2 linked regions of the Catalinimonas alkaloidigena genome follow. The protein of the gene in region 2 interacts with the protein of the main gene of each other region in a pairwise test. Links are inferred from orthologs where the notes say so. Each region holds a gene or a part of one and is shown on either strand. Other genes may lie near its edges.

The links.
Region 1: the proteins of BLR44_RS10015 (region 2) and ung interact in binary tests that used the Escherichia coli proteins (3 or more experiments, as listed by UniProt). The link is inferred for Catalinimonas alkaloidigena from one-to-one orthologs.

Annotation. Positions count from the first base shown.
Region 1 is NZ_FNFO01000005.1:109,908-112,977, forward strand. Bases 122-2,870 are described here. They hold ung (uracil-DNA glycosylase), read right to left. Parts: upstream 1,953-2,870; coding sequence 1,290-1,952; downstream 122-1,289. Other genes in these bases: BLR44_RS14250 (YheT family hydrolase), read left to right, coding at 122-609; BLR44_RS14255 (DNA-3-methyladenine glycosylase), read left to right, coding at 632-1,252; apaG (Co2+/Mg2+ efflux protein ApaG), read left to right, coding at 2,067-2,456; BLR44_RS14270 (O-methyltransferase), read left to right, coding at 2,465-2,870. Also shown: more of BLR44_RS14250, read left to right, coding at 1-121; more of BLR44_RS14270, read left to right, coding at 2,871-3,070. UniProt on the Escherichia coli protein: Excises uracil residues from the DNA which can arise as a result of misincorporation of dUMP residues by DNA polymerase or due to deamination of cytosine.
Region 2 is NZ_FNFO01000003.1:662,398-665,684, forward strand. What follows is about bases 93-3,058. They hold BLR44_RS10015 (nucleoside-diphosphate kinase), read left to right. Parts: upstream 93-1,348; coding sequence 1,349-1,768; downstream 1,769-3,058. Other genes in these bases: BLR44_RS10005 (inositol monophosphatase family protein), read right to left, coding at 93-527; rsmI (16S rRNA (cytidine(1402)-2'-O)-methyltransferase), read right to left, coding at 559-1,245; BLR44_RS10020 (lysylphosphatidylglycerol synthase transmembrane domain-containing protein), read right to left, coding at 1,788-2,858; BLR44_RS10025 (segregation and condensation protein A), read right to left, coding at 2,873-3,058. In the rest of the region: more of BLR44_RS10005, read right to left, coding at 1-92; more of BLR44_RS10025, read right to left, coding at 3,059-3,287. UniProt on the Escherichia coli protein: Major role in the synthesis of nucleoside triphosphates other than ATP. The ATP gamma phosphate is transferred to the NDP beta phosphate via a ping-pong mechanism, using a phosphorylated active-site intermediate.

The sequences.
Region 1 (3,070 bases), on a different replicon or contig from region 2:
CAGCACGCATTGGCACCAGGAAAATACCGGCAGCTTGTGCTGATCGGTTTTAGCATGGGCGGCAGCATGACCCTAAAGTACCTGGGTCGGACTGCAGCTCCCGTCCCTGAAGCCGTTCAAGGGGCCGTGGTATTTTCGGTTCCTTGCGACCTGTACAGCAGCATCGTGCGCCTGCACCACCCCCACAACGTGTTGTACCGCCGCCGCTTTCTGCAGAAGCTCAAACAGAAAATGGTGCGCAAAGCGCTTCAGTTTCCTGACCAGGTCAACATACGTAACCTGGACCTGATTCAGGACTTTCCTTCGTTCATCGAGCGGTTTATGGGGCCGCTGCACGGCTATCGGGACCTCGCACGGTTTTACCACGAAGCCAGCGCCGTCCACTACCTGGCGGGCATCCGGCGGCCGACGCTGTTGGTCAATGCGCAAAACGATCCCATGCTGGCGGGCAAATGTTTCCCGGTCGCCGAAGCCCGCGACCACACTTTCCTACACCTGGAAATGCCGCTGACCGGCGGCCACGTCGGTTTCACACGCTACGGCTTTCGTCTTAACTGGGCTGAACAACGCGCGCTGGAGTTTGTTGAGTCATTGGGCCTGACGTCCTAGCCTGCCATTTCACCACAACACGATGTTTCCCCGACTCCCCCGTTCATTTTATACCCGCGATGATGTAGTGCAGCTTGCCCGCGAGCTGCTGGGCAAGTACGTCTTCACCCGTTTTGGCGGGGAGCTGACAGGCGGGAGGATTGTGGAAACGGAGGCGTACCATGGCCGCGACGACATCGCGACACAGAAGCATCTGGCCAAGGGACATGCGCGCACGCAGTTGCTGTACCGGGAAGGTGGGTTGCTGTACATCTACGCCGTCTACCGCATTCATCATTTGTTCAACATTGTGACGAATCGCGAAGGATTGGCCGACACGGTCCTGATCCGGGCCCTTCAACCGACCGACGGCGTAGCGACGATGCTGCAACGGCGGCAGATGACCGAGGTGAAACGCAACCTGACGGCCGGCCCGGGCGTGATGACCCAGTCATTGGGGCTCTCCAAGGCGCATTTCGGAACCGATCTGGTTACCAGCCCTGACGTCTGGCTGGAAGACCGCCACGCGTCGGTACCGGACGCACAAATCGTAGCCGGACCTCGTGTCGGTATACCTTATGCTGAAGAACACATCGACCTGCCGTGGCGCTTTTCAGTACGCGATAGTCCCTGGGTCAGCCCCGCCAAAGGCGGCACGCGTTAGGTCTTTTTTGCCCGCAACGGCCAATGCACAAACGGACCTACCAATCGATTTCCGCTTTGCCGTGCTGACGCAGGTATTCGTTGGCCTGGACAAAATGGCGATTGCCGAAAAAACCCCGGTCGGCGGCAAAGGGCGACGGGTGCGCCGACTGGAGTACCAGATGCTTTTTCCCGTCGATCACGGCGCCTTTTTTCTGTGCATATGCCCCCCAGAGCATAAACACCAGGTGCTCTTTTTGCTCGGAAAGGGTTTTGATCACCGCATCGGTAAAAATCTCCCAGCCCTTTTTCTGATGCGATCCGGCCTGGCGTGCGCGCACCGTCAGCGTGGCGTTCAGCAGAAGGACACCTTGGTCGGCCCACCGTTCCAGATTACCCGATTTCGGTACTGGCTTGCCCGTCTCCTGCTCAATTTCCTTGAAAATATTGATCAGCGAAGGCGGCTTGGTGACCCCGTCGGCGACCGAGAAGGCCAATCCGTTGGCCTGGTTGGGGCCATGGTACGGGTCTTGTCCCAGAATCACCACCTTCACCTCGTCGAAGGCACAATGGTCGAAAGCGTTGAAAATCAGATTGCCCGGCGGATACACGGTGGTCGTTTTGTATTCTTGCTTGACGAACGAAACCAGTTCGCGGAAGTAAGGCTTCTCAAATTCCGGTTGCAGATGGTCTTTCCAGGAAGGGGCAATTTTTACATCCATAGGTAATTTTTTTAGCGTAAGGAAGCTTGCGGTTATTAGGTGTTAGGGTTGACAACCCAAAACTTATCTTTAATTTTAGACGTTTCCTGCTGTATACGTAAAACTTTCCACATTATGGTCACTCAAACTACGCAAGGCGTCCGGGTAAGTGTTGTGACCGAATACCAGCCTGAGTATTCTAATCCGATACAAGCTCATTTTGTTTTCACATACAAGATTACCATCGAAAACTGTAGCGACCACACCATCAAGCTCCTGCGGCGGCACTGGTTCATTCACGATGCGCACAACCTGACGGCCCGTGAGGTGAAAGGGGATGGCGTGGTGGGCCAGCAACCAACGCTGGAACCCGGTCAGACGCACGAATACGTATCGGGATGTAATCTAAAATCGGGGCTGGGCAAAATGTACGGCACCTACGAGATGGAACGCATCATGGACGGCCACCTGTTCGAAGTGCAGATCCCCGAGTTTACGATGGTGTCTCCTTACCGGCTGAACTAGCGTCCCCGTTGTCCATTTCGCAGGTTCTAGGCACGCTTTACCGCTACGCCCGTTTCCGACAGCACGCCGGTGACGCCCACAGCATTCATTCGCCGTTTGTTTTTCATTTGTACACGGAAGTGTTGCGGCCCGACAAGCAGTATTATGCGTTTGAGGGCATTGAGCAGCACCGGCAGCGTTTGCTGCGCGACACCCGCTCGCTGGAGATCACCGATTTCGGGGCGGGTGCCGCACGTTCCCGTCAGCGCACGGTGCAGGAACTGGCTCGCCGGTCGGCGCAACGCCCCCAACGCGCCCAACTGCTGTTTCGGCTGGTAGAATTTCTGCGCCCCGCTTATCTGGTCGAGCTCGGCACGTCCTTGGGCCTCACCACGGCGTATCTGGCGGCACCGAATCCCCAGGCATCTGTCGTAACGCTGGAAGGATGCCCGGCCACGGCGGCCCTGGCGCGTGAAACGCTACGCGATACCCAGGCACAGCTTGTGGTAGGTCCGCTGGAAGAGACCCTCGCTCCTGCCCTGGCCCGCCTACCGCACGTCGATTTCGTGTACTTCGACGCAAACCACCGCCGGGAGCCCACCCTCCGCTACTTTCGTCAGTGCCTTGCCAAAGCG
Region 2 (3,287 bases):
CGACCTAGGTCAGAAAAAACGCGATAAGGAAAGCCCGTAATGATCAGGCTTTGCGCCAGGTCGGTGACAGGCGCCACACGAATCGGTTCGCCATTGCAGTAAGCGCCGCCATCTTTCCAGGCATAGAAGCACTCATCGGCCGTTACTTCGTACACCACTCCCAGTACGGGCGTGCGTCCCCACGTCAACCCGATGCTCACGGAATAGGGGGGAAGGCTGTGCACAAAGTTGGTGGTGCCATCGACCGGGTCTATGATCCAATGATACCCCTCCAGCTGCTCGTACGATTCCGGGTTCTCGCCGGTCGTTCCTTCTTCGGTAATAAAGCCTGCCTCCGGCAAGATCTCACGCAAGCCCTTGACCAACAGAATTTCGCTTTCTTTATCTACGTACGAAACCAGGTCGTTTTTTCCTTTCAGTTCTACCGCATCCGTATTGAAACGTTGCCGCTCCTTACGAATGAAGGCACCGGCTTTCCGGCTCAACTCAACTACCTGAGGACACAACTTCGCGAGGTCTACTTGCATGCTTTTTTTAGAGTCTTTAGTGGATTGTATATCAGAACTTTCCCTGTACTACCAGCACAAATTCGCCTTTCGGCGGATGTTGGGTGAACCACGTATGCAGTTCCTGTAGGGTGCCGCGCCGCGTTTCTTCGTAAACCTTGGTCAGCTCACGCGAAACTGCGGCCAGTCGCTCTGCGCCCAACACGTCGGCCAGCTCCTGCAACGTACGCAAAACGCGGTGCGGGGATTCGTAGAATACCAACGTGCGCGATTCTTCGGCTAACGCTTTCAGCCGGGTACTTCGGCCTTTTTTGTGAGGAAGGAAGCCTTCGAACGCAAAACGATCGGTGGGCAGGCCCGATTTTACCAGCGCCGGAATCAGCGCCGTGGGCCCCGGCAGGCACTCGACTTGCAGGCCTGCTTCCAGACAGGCCCGCACCAGCAAAAATCCAGGATCAGAGATGCCGGGCGTGCCGGCGTCAGAGACCAGAGCCAGCACTTCGCCCGCCTTCAGGCGTTCCACAATCGCGGCTACTGTCCGATGTTCGTTGTGGATATGAAAACTGCGCACCGATTGCGAGATGTCCAGATGGCGCAGCAGATGGCCCGTGGTGCGGGTATCTTCCGCCAAAATACCATCGACTTCTTTCAGAATCCGAATGGCACGCAGGGTAATGTCTTCCAGATTCCCGATGGGCGTAGGAACCAGATAGAGGTGCGTGCGCGTGTCTTCCTGCATGTTGCAAAAGTAAGCAGCGGCTGTCCTCCTGCGTCGAAAAATTGAAATATCTGAAAGCTATATTCTTCGATCCCTCTATTTTTGCCTCAAACTACACTGAACTATGACCACAAATAGAACTTTCACGATGATCAAGCCCGACGCCTATGCCGACGGCCACAGTGGTTCGATCATCCAAATGATTGAAGCGGCAGGATTCAAAGTTAAAGCGGCGCGTCTGCTGAAACTGAGCGCCGAACAGGCGGGAGATTTCTACAGCGTCCACAAAGAGCGCCCGTTCTATCAGGACTTGTGCAATTACATGTCGTCCGGTCCGATCTTCGCCATGATTCTGGAGAAAGACAATGCTGTCGCCGATTTCCGGAAATTGATTGGAGCAACCGACCCTGCCAAAGCCGACGAAGGCACCATCCGCAAGAAATTTGCGAAATCGATCGAAGCGAACGCCGTGCACGGTTCCGACTCCGACGAGAACGCTGCCCTCGAAGGAAAATTCTTCTTCTCCGAAACAGAGATCGTCTAAACGAAACGCGATATTAGGATTAGCCCTCTTTCCCCGAAGAGGGCTTTTTTGTGCCTTTGAAGAAGACGCGCCGCACCCAGCGGGGCAGGAGCAAAGCACCAATCAATAGGTAAGGATAGTACGTGAACATTCGCCAGAACAGTGCCACAGCCGTGCTGAAGTTGCCCAGAAACTGTTTGAAAAACGCATCGAAGGCGATTTCGGCAAGGCCAGCCGCCCCCGGAGTCACCGAAATCAGCATGATGACCCACATCACGACCTGACGGAAGAAAATCAGTACGTGCTCGGGACCAGTTACGGGCGTGAACGCCGCAATAAGACAGTTGAGCATCAGGTACCGCGCCGACCAGACGAACAACGTCGAGCCGATGGCTTTCGTCCAGTAGCCGACGTCTTTGCCCTTCAGTTCCTTCGAGGCAATCAGGATTTCATTTCCCTGGATGTAAGCCGCCTGCCGCCACCGACGCAACGGACGCCAGGCCGTAAGGCGCAACAAAAACCACTTGAAGCCGCGCGGCCGCACAAACAGCGCAAAGGCCATCACGAAGGTGTAAAGAGCAATCAGACTCAGGCTAATCAGAAAGAAATACTGAAAGCTACGCCCGATCTGGAAGCTGAACTCGGAGATGTCGGGGAAGATCTGCGTGGGGAGAAAGACCAGGGCCAGTCCAGAAGCAAAAATGAAGAAGGCATTGTCGAGCACGGCCGTCAGCATCACATAGGCCAGCGAACGCCCGAACGTCAGCCCCTCTTTCATCAGAATAAATACCGCTACGGCTGTTCCCCCCACGGCCGAAGGCGTAACTGCCGAGGCAAACTCCCACAGCATGATGCTGTAAAAACTGCTGTTCCACGAAAGGTCTTTGCCGGTCAAGTGCCGAATCCGGTAGATGTAACCCGTGTCGCGGATCACCAGCACCACCAACGACGCCAAGATCCAGCCTCCGTTGGCGCGCAGCAAAAAGCTGAGGTCGTTCCAGGTATATTTGGAGACAAAAAGGTAGATCGTCACGCCGATGCCGATTAACATCGGTAACAAAATACGCGTGGGACTGAGTCGTTCCAGAAGTTGCTTCTGATTCTGATCCATGGTGGAGAGCGGGATCAGGCCGCTTTCAAAATTAAAAAGTTGTTGTAGCCCGCTTCGAGTTGAATCATCACGTGGCCGGTCTGCAACAGCTCCAGGATGGCCAGAAAATTAAAGACCGTGGCCAGTCGCGACTTGTACTCTTCCAGAAGCTGCGTAAACGTCAGGACCGGTTGCCGTCCGATTTTATCCATAATCTTAGTTTTTTGTCCCTCAATGGTATACTCGTATTGTTTTACCACATGGACATTCTGCTGCTGGCTTTCGTCGTAGCGCCGCATGGTGCGGTGATAGACCCGCATCAGTTGATACAAATTTAAATGTTGCCATTCGGCCTCAGCATCAATGGCTTGCAGTGCCCGCTCAATTTCGTCGGATGCGTTGCCACGCGTCTCACGTAAGGCTTGCTGCGCTTCTCGCTCCGAAAACTCC